Regions from separate parts of the Vibrio fortis genome, predicted to be linked through region 2. Evidence: predicted binding sites of a transcription regulator. Region 2 holds the regulator's gene; the other holds the start of a gene.
The links. Region 2 encodes MetJ, which represses methionine synthesis genes. Its sites were predicted from a motif close to TTAGACNTNTANANGTCTAA; they were not measured.
Positions count from the first base shown of each region.

Region 1 (3,668 bases), 490 kb from region 2:
AAACGCTTAATTACACCCAGCGCTAATGTGTCACTGGCACAGGCTATCGCTTGAGTCGTCGATGTAAGCACTTGATCAACCAATTGGTAAGCACTTTCATGATGCAGGGCACCGGTTTGGTAATTTGGCTCAATGTTGTTATCACGACACCAATTGAGGTAAGCATTTAGACGCAATTCACCCGTTGATTTATCGCTAGGATCAACACCTATAAAGCCAATGTCTGATAAACCTTGCTCTTTCAAATGCGCCAATGCACTGCCAATAACCTGTTGATTGTCATAATTGATAGAGGTGACGTTTTCCGTATCTAGGGCAATTACCACCGCGCGATGTTCCCAAGACTCAATCGCCGCAATATCACAATCGGTAAAACCAAACACAATAATGCCATCGACATTGCGCTGTTTGAGAACTTGAAGGTGCTCATTGGCTTTTGCTCTGTCGAACAAACTCTCCATAATCACAACATCATAGCCAGCACGATACAACTCTTCGAGCATGGTACTCACGGCTTTGTTCTCGGAAGGCGAATCGAGACGAGAGATGATCACGCCAACCACTTTTTGGCTGCCGCCACGCATTGATTGCGCTGATTTAGAAGGGGTATATCCTGACTCCTGAATCACTCTCTCTACTCTTTCACGTGTCTCAGGTTTCACTTTGGGATCATTAGTGAGTACACGAGAGACTGTTGATTTACCAACACCTGAAAGCTTTGCGATATCGAGTATAGTGAGTTTTTTTTGCATGGAGTCTTATAACGTTGTTTAGAGAAAAAACGACAAGTGACTGCTTTTAAAGTCGCTTGTCGTTATCGAGTGATTAATTATTGGATACGGCAGTTACGGTAGATAACTCGTCCCAGCTCAAGTCTGGCGTGTTCGCCTTTGGTAAACAGAGTAATGCCATTTATCAACTCTGCTGTGCCGTCATCAAGAATGTACTTAGTACCAGAAGCCGCAACCACTTGTTTAAGTCGATACTGATTATCAGGAAGGCGCAGTAACGCTTTCTGATCACCATAAGCAATATCAAAAGTCCGCTCAGATTCACATTGATAAGTGATGTATTCAGCATTGGCGAGCTCCTGCTCAACCACCGCTGACTGAGAACACCCCACGAGTGCGGCTAATACCATAGCACCGACTGTAAATTGTCTCTTCATAAACACCCCTTTCGATTACAACAACTCAACTGTTGTTGAATTAACGCTTCAAGTAAGCTGGCACGTCTGCAATGCTATCAAGGACCACGCTTGCTAAGGCTTCACCCTTTTCGGTCACTGGTTTACCGGTTCTCACGAGCACTTTTGTGCCAACACCCGCAGCTTCTGCTGCCATCATATCTTCTGCTTTATCGCCGATCATTACTGAATTAACCATATCGATTTTCAAGAAATCGCGCGCAGAGATAAACATCCCTGGCTTAGGCTTACGACAATCGCAATCTTGCTTGTATTCGCCAATACCGTGCTCTGCATGATGTGGGCAGTAGTAAATGCCATCAAGCTCTACGCCATTATCTACAAAGTTCCAGTCCATCCACTGAGTTAATGATAGGAAACGATCTTCGCTGAACATACCGCGAGCGATACCTGATTGGTTAGTCACTAGTACTAAAAGGTATCCCATGTCCTTGAAGGCTTTTGCCGCTTCAAAGACGCCGTCGATATACTCGAAATCATGCTCATCATGCACGTAACCGTGGTCCACGTTAATCACGCCATCACGATCTAAAAATACAGCCGGTTTTGACAAAATTTGGTTCTCAATCAACTCTCTATTAATCACTAATTATTGCACGCTTTAGTAGCTTCATCACCTGCTAATTGTAACGCTCGATATAGATATTTTTACGTTTAGACGTCTAGACGTAAAAATATCTATTGACTTAGATCACGGAACGCCATAGCATCGTCTGTAAATCGAGCGAACTATCAACATATTATTCTGTTCACCGTTACAGGTTTATTTATGATTAAAGTGAATCAAGTCAACAAGGTTTTCTATCAAGGCACTAAAGAAATCAATGCCTTAATAGACATTAACCTTCACATCCCTCAAGGTCAGATCTTTGGCGTTATCGGCTCATCAGGTGCAGGTAAAAGTACACTGATCCGCTGCGTAAACATGCTAGAAGCGCCAACCTCAGGTGAAGTGATTGTTGATGGCGTAGACCTCACGAAGCTAAGCAAATCAGAGCTGAGTGAAGCGCGACGCAACATTGGTATGATTTTCCAACACTTTAATCTGCTTTCTTCTCGTACCGTGTTCAATAATGTCGCATTGCCGCTAGAGCTTGCTGGCACAGACAAGGCCATCATCGAAGAGAAAGTGAGCCAACTGCTTGAACTTGTTGGTCTTGCAGATAAGCGCGACAGCTACCCGTCAAACCTAAGTGGTGGTCAAAAGCAGCGTGTTGCTATTGCTCGCGCACTGGCTTCTGACCCTAAAGTTCTGCTTTGTGACGAAGCGACCAGCGCACTTGATCCAGCAACCACTCAATCCATCCTTGAGCTGCTAAAAGAGATCAACCGCAAACTGAACATCACAATGCTGCTGATTACTCACGAGATGGATGTAGTTAAAAGCATTTGTCATGAAGTGGCGATTATCGGTGGTGGCGAACTCGTAGAGAAAGGCACCGTTGGCGATATCTTTGCGCACCCTAAAACAGAGCTTGCGCATCAATTTATCCGCTCAACACTCGACCTTTCGATTCCAGAAGATTACGAAGCGCGACTGCAAACCACGCGTGTTGAAGGTAGCTACCCTCTGGTACGTCTTGAATTTACGGGTGCAACGGTTGATGCTCCGCTGATGACGCAAATCGCACGCAAATTCAATATCGACGTTAGTATCTTGAGCTCCGACCTTGATTACGCCGGTGGCGTTAAATTCGGCATGATGGTTGCCGAGCTGTTTGGTAACGAAGCTGACGACAACGCAGCAATCGAATTCCTACGTGAACACAATGTAAAAGTAGAGGTACTTGGCTATGTCCTTTAATGAGATCGCAGATTGGTTAAGCCTTAACGGAAACCTACTACTTGGCGCGACATGGGAAACACTATACATGGTAGCAGTGGCGGGTATTGTCGGTTTTGCTGTCGGTATTCCACTGGGCGTTATCTTGCATACCACTAAGAAAGGTGGCCTGCTGGAGAACACCAAGCTCAACAAAATTCTTGGTGCGATAGTGAACGTGGGCCGTTCGGTTCCTTTCCTAGTACTTATGGTTGCTATCATCCCATTAACTAAGCTACTGATCGGTACCTTTATCGGTACCACAGCGGCGATTGTTCCTCTAACGATTGGGGCAATCCCATTCGTAGCTCGCCTTATTGAAGGTGCACTCTTAGAAGTTCCAACTGGGCTTGTCGAGGCAGCACAATCAATGGGCGCAACGCCAACGCAGATCATTACAAAAGTTCTGCTACCAGAAGCGTTACCCACTATTATCAATTCAGTAACCATCACACTAGTAACACTAGTAAGCTACTCTGCAATGGCAGGTACCGTGGGCGGTGGTGGTCTAGGTGACGTAGCGATTCGCTATGGTTTCCACCGCTATGACGTAACGATTATGGCTGTCACGGTTGTGATGCTGATTGTCCTAGTTCAAATCATTCAATCCATTGGTGACTCGATTGTTCGCCGTGTTGA
Region 1 covers NZ_AP025487.1:2,504,776-2,508,443, forward strand. Annotated here, with positions in the region: gene treR (trehalose operon repressor TreR) at 1-752, opposite strand, end outside; gene OCV50_RS10910 (MliC family protein) at 830-1,168, opposite strand; gene gmhB (D-glycero-beta-D-manno-heptose 1,7-bisphosphate 7-phosphatase) at 1,209-1,760, opposite strand; gene metN (methionine ABC transporter ATP-binding protein MetN) at 1,977-3,011, shown strand; gene OCV50_RS10925 (methionine ABC transporter permease) at 3,001-3,668, shown strand, end outside.
Region 1: the regulator MetJ is predicted to act here: its motif matches at 1,862-1,881, upstream of metN (methionine ABC transporter ATP-binding protein MetN).

Region 2 (3,668 bases):
CCACCCAGAATACAAAGCTGTTAAAGCTACTTGCTCTTGCGGCAACGAGTTCGAATTCAACTCAACTCTAGACAAAGATTCTATCCACCTAGACGTATGTGACAAATGTCACCCGTTCTACACTGGTAAGCAACGTATCGTTGATACAGGCGGCCGTGTTGATCGCTTCAACAAGCGTTTCGGTGCTCTATCTAGCAAGAAGTAATTCTCGCTTAGTAGACATGAAAAAGGACACTTCGGTGTCCTTTTTTGTTTTCTGGTGTTTAGTAATTTCAACTGGGCACTGGTCTTATTAGTAGTGAATTCTCGTTTTTTAATGAGACAGGGGGCTTTACCACCTAGGAACTTTGAAGTACATCCATTAATATAAAATAGATTCCCCCAAATAATAATATTCTAGGAAACCTACACCCATGTCTGATGACACTCTCCAAGCTCAATCTGAAGAACTATCACCTCAAGAACAATTCCGTCAGCAAGCTCTTGATTATCATGAGTTCCCAATTCCTGGCAAAATTGCCGTTGAACTGACAAAGTCTGCAAATTCTGCAGAAGATCTGGCCCTCGCTTACAGCCCAGGTGTGGCTGAGCCAGTTCGTGAAATCGCACAGAACGTTGATAACGTTTATAAGTACACTGGTAAAGGCAACATGGTTGCAGTTATCTCTAACGGTACAGCGATTCTTGGCCTAGGTAACTTAGGTCCTATTGCTTCTAAACCTGTAATGGAAGGTAAAGCGCTGCTGTTTAAGCGTTTTGCAGGTTTAGATTCTATCGATATTGAAGTAAAACACCGCACAATCGATGAGTTCGTTGATACGGTAGCGAACATTGCTGATACATTCGGTGGTATCAACCTAGAAGACATCAAAGCACCTGACTGTTTTGAGATTGAACGTCGCCTAATCGAGCGTTGTGATGTTCCAGTATTCCACGATGACCAACACGGCACTGCGATCGTAACGGCTGCGGGTATGCTGAACGCGATTGAGCTTCAAGGTAAGAAGCTAGAAGAGTGTAAGATTGTTTGTTTGGGTGCGGGTGCAGCAGCGGTTGCGTGTATGGAACTGTTGATCAAATGTGGCGCACAGCGCGAGAAGATCTACATGCTAGACCGTAAAGGTGTTATCCACACTCGTCGTGATGACCTGAACGAATACAAGCAGCTGTTTGCGAACAACACTGATAAGCGTACTCTAGAAGATGTTATTGATGGCGCAGACCTATTCCTAGGTGTATCTGGTCCTAACCTATTGCCAGCAGAAGCGCTGAAGCTAATGGCTGATAAGCCAATCGTATTCGCATGTTCTAACCCAGATCCAGAGATCAAGCCAGAGCTTGCGCACGAAGTACGTAGCGACCTTATCATGGGTACTGGTCGTAGTGATTACCCGAACCAGGTAAACAACGTTCTTTGCTTCCCATTCATCTTCCGCGGTGCTCTTGATGTGCGTGCAAGCGAAATCAACGACGCAATGAAGTTAGCAGCGGTTGAAGCGATTCGTGAACTTGCGAAAGAAGAAGTACCTGCAGACGTACTAAAAGCAGCAGGTGCTGATTCACTTGAGTTTGGTAAAGGATACATCATTCCTAAGCCGATGGATCCACGTCTATTGCCTCGCGTTGCTAAAGCGGTTGCTCAAGCAGCGGTTGAATCAGGTGTGGCTCGTATCGAGATGCCTGCAAACTATATGGCATAGAGACTGGATGGCGTAATCGTCGTGTAGTTGAGCGAAGAGAATAATAAAAAACCGACTCATTGGAGTCGGTTTTTTTGTGCCTATTGTTCAGGTTAAATGAATCAGGCAATAGATATGGCTCAGCTAAAGCGAATCAAAATTGAAGGTAGTGACTGAGTTATGATTATTCTTCGTCAAATGCTTCGAACTCGATGCCCATCTCTGTCATCAGCTTTTTCACTTCAGCAGGGATGTCGTCTGGGCGATCTTTACGCAGGTCTTCATCTGTTGGTAGAGGCTGGCCAGTATATGCATGCAGAAAGGCTTCACATAGTAGCTCACTGTTTGTTGCATGGCGTAGGTTGTTAATCTGGCGGCGAGTACGCTCGTCAGTTAGAACCTTCAACACTTTTAGAGGGATAGAAACTGTAATTTTCTTTACTTGTTCGCTTTTCTTTCCATGCTCAGCATATGGGCTTATGTATTCACCATTCCAGTCGGCCATTGCGTACCTTCATCACTTTAGTTGTTAGATTAAATTAATAGGGGTGATTTTAGCGGGATTTACCGCCATAAGCAAAGACATATAGACGTCTAGAAGTGTTGACGTCTCATTCTTATGAAAGTAAAGTGAATAACATATATCTAACACAGCCGCAAAACCCCGACAAGCCGCTGTGATTCTCAGACGCCAAAACCTGTAAGGAAACACCTATGAGCAGCCGGAAACCAGCAACCATCGCCGTACGTACTGGTATCGAGTCAGACACTCAACATCATGCCGTTGTTCCACCCATTTATCTGTCGACCAACTACGGTTTTCCCGCTTTTGGTGAAGTTCCTAAGTATGATTACACTCGTTCAGGCAACCCAAACCGAGGCTTGCTAGAGACAGCTCTGTTTGAATTGGAATCAGGCAAGGGAGCAGTGGTGACTAACTGTGGTACGTCAGCACTTAATCTATGGGTCTCGGCGTTTCTTGGTAGTGACGATCTGATCGTGGCGCCACACGACTGCTACGGTGGTACTTACCGTCTTTTCAATACGCGTTCACAAAAGGGTGATTTTAAGGTGCTGTTTGTTGATCAATCGGATCAAGCGGCATTCGATGCTGCGATCGCACTGAAACCAAAGTTGATCTTGTTGGAAACACCATCAAACCCACTCGTTCGCGTAGTTGATATTGCTGAGACTTGTCGCAAGGCAAAAGAGGTGGGTGCGTTGGTGGCGGTGGATAACACCTTTTTGACTCCGGTGTTCCAAAAGCCTCTAGAGCTTGGTGCGGACTTTGTTATCCACTCAACCACCAAATACATCAATGGTCACTCAGATGTGATTGGCGGCGTAGTGATTACGAAAACTGAAGAGCATGCCGAAGAGCTGGCTTGGTGGGGCAACTGTATTGGTGCAACGGGGACACCATTTGATAGCTATATGACACTGCGCGGTATCCGTACCCTGGGTGCACGTATGCGTGTTCATGAAGAGAGCTCTCGTGAAATTCTAACGGCGCTGCAGAAACAGCCTTTGGTCGATACCATTTATCACCCAAGCCTTCCAGAACACCCAGGTCATGAGATTGCTAAGAAGCAGCAATCTGGTTTTGGGTCTATGCTGAGTTTTGAATTTGCAGGCTCTTTTGAGGCGCTTAAGCACTTTGTTGGGGAGTTGGAGCTATTCTCACTGGCTGAATCTCTGGGCGGTGTTGAGAGCTTGATTTGTCACCCTGCGTCAATGACACACCGTGCAATGGGTGAAGAAGCCCTAGCGGAAGCTGGTGTGTCTCATCAACTTCTGAGACTGTCGGTGGGTCTAGAAGATGCAGAAGACCTGATTGCTGATCTTGAGCAAGCCTTCGCAAAAGCGCAGCAGTTCATTGATAACGGGGAGCGTAAGTAATGGCTAACTTTCGCCAATTGCATAAATTTGGTGGTAGCAGTTTGGCAAACCCTGAGTGCTATCAGCGTGTCGTGAATATTCTTAAAGAGT
Region 2 covers NZ_AP025487.1:2,994,659-2,998,326, reverse strand. Annotated here, with positions in the region: gene rpmE (50S ribosomal protein L31) at 1-205, shown strand, start outside; gene OCV50_RS13325 (malic enzyme-like NAD(P)-binding protein) at 414-1,700, shown strand; gene metJ (met regulon transcriptional regulator MetJ) at 1,864-2,184, opposite strand; gene OCV50_RS13315 (O-succinylhomoserine (thiol)-lyase) at 2,394-3,578, shown strand; gene OCV50_RS13310 (bifunctional aspartate kinase/homoserine dehydrogenase II) at 3,578-3,668, shown strand, end outside.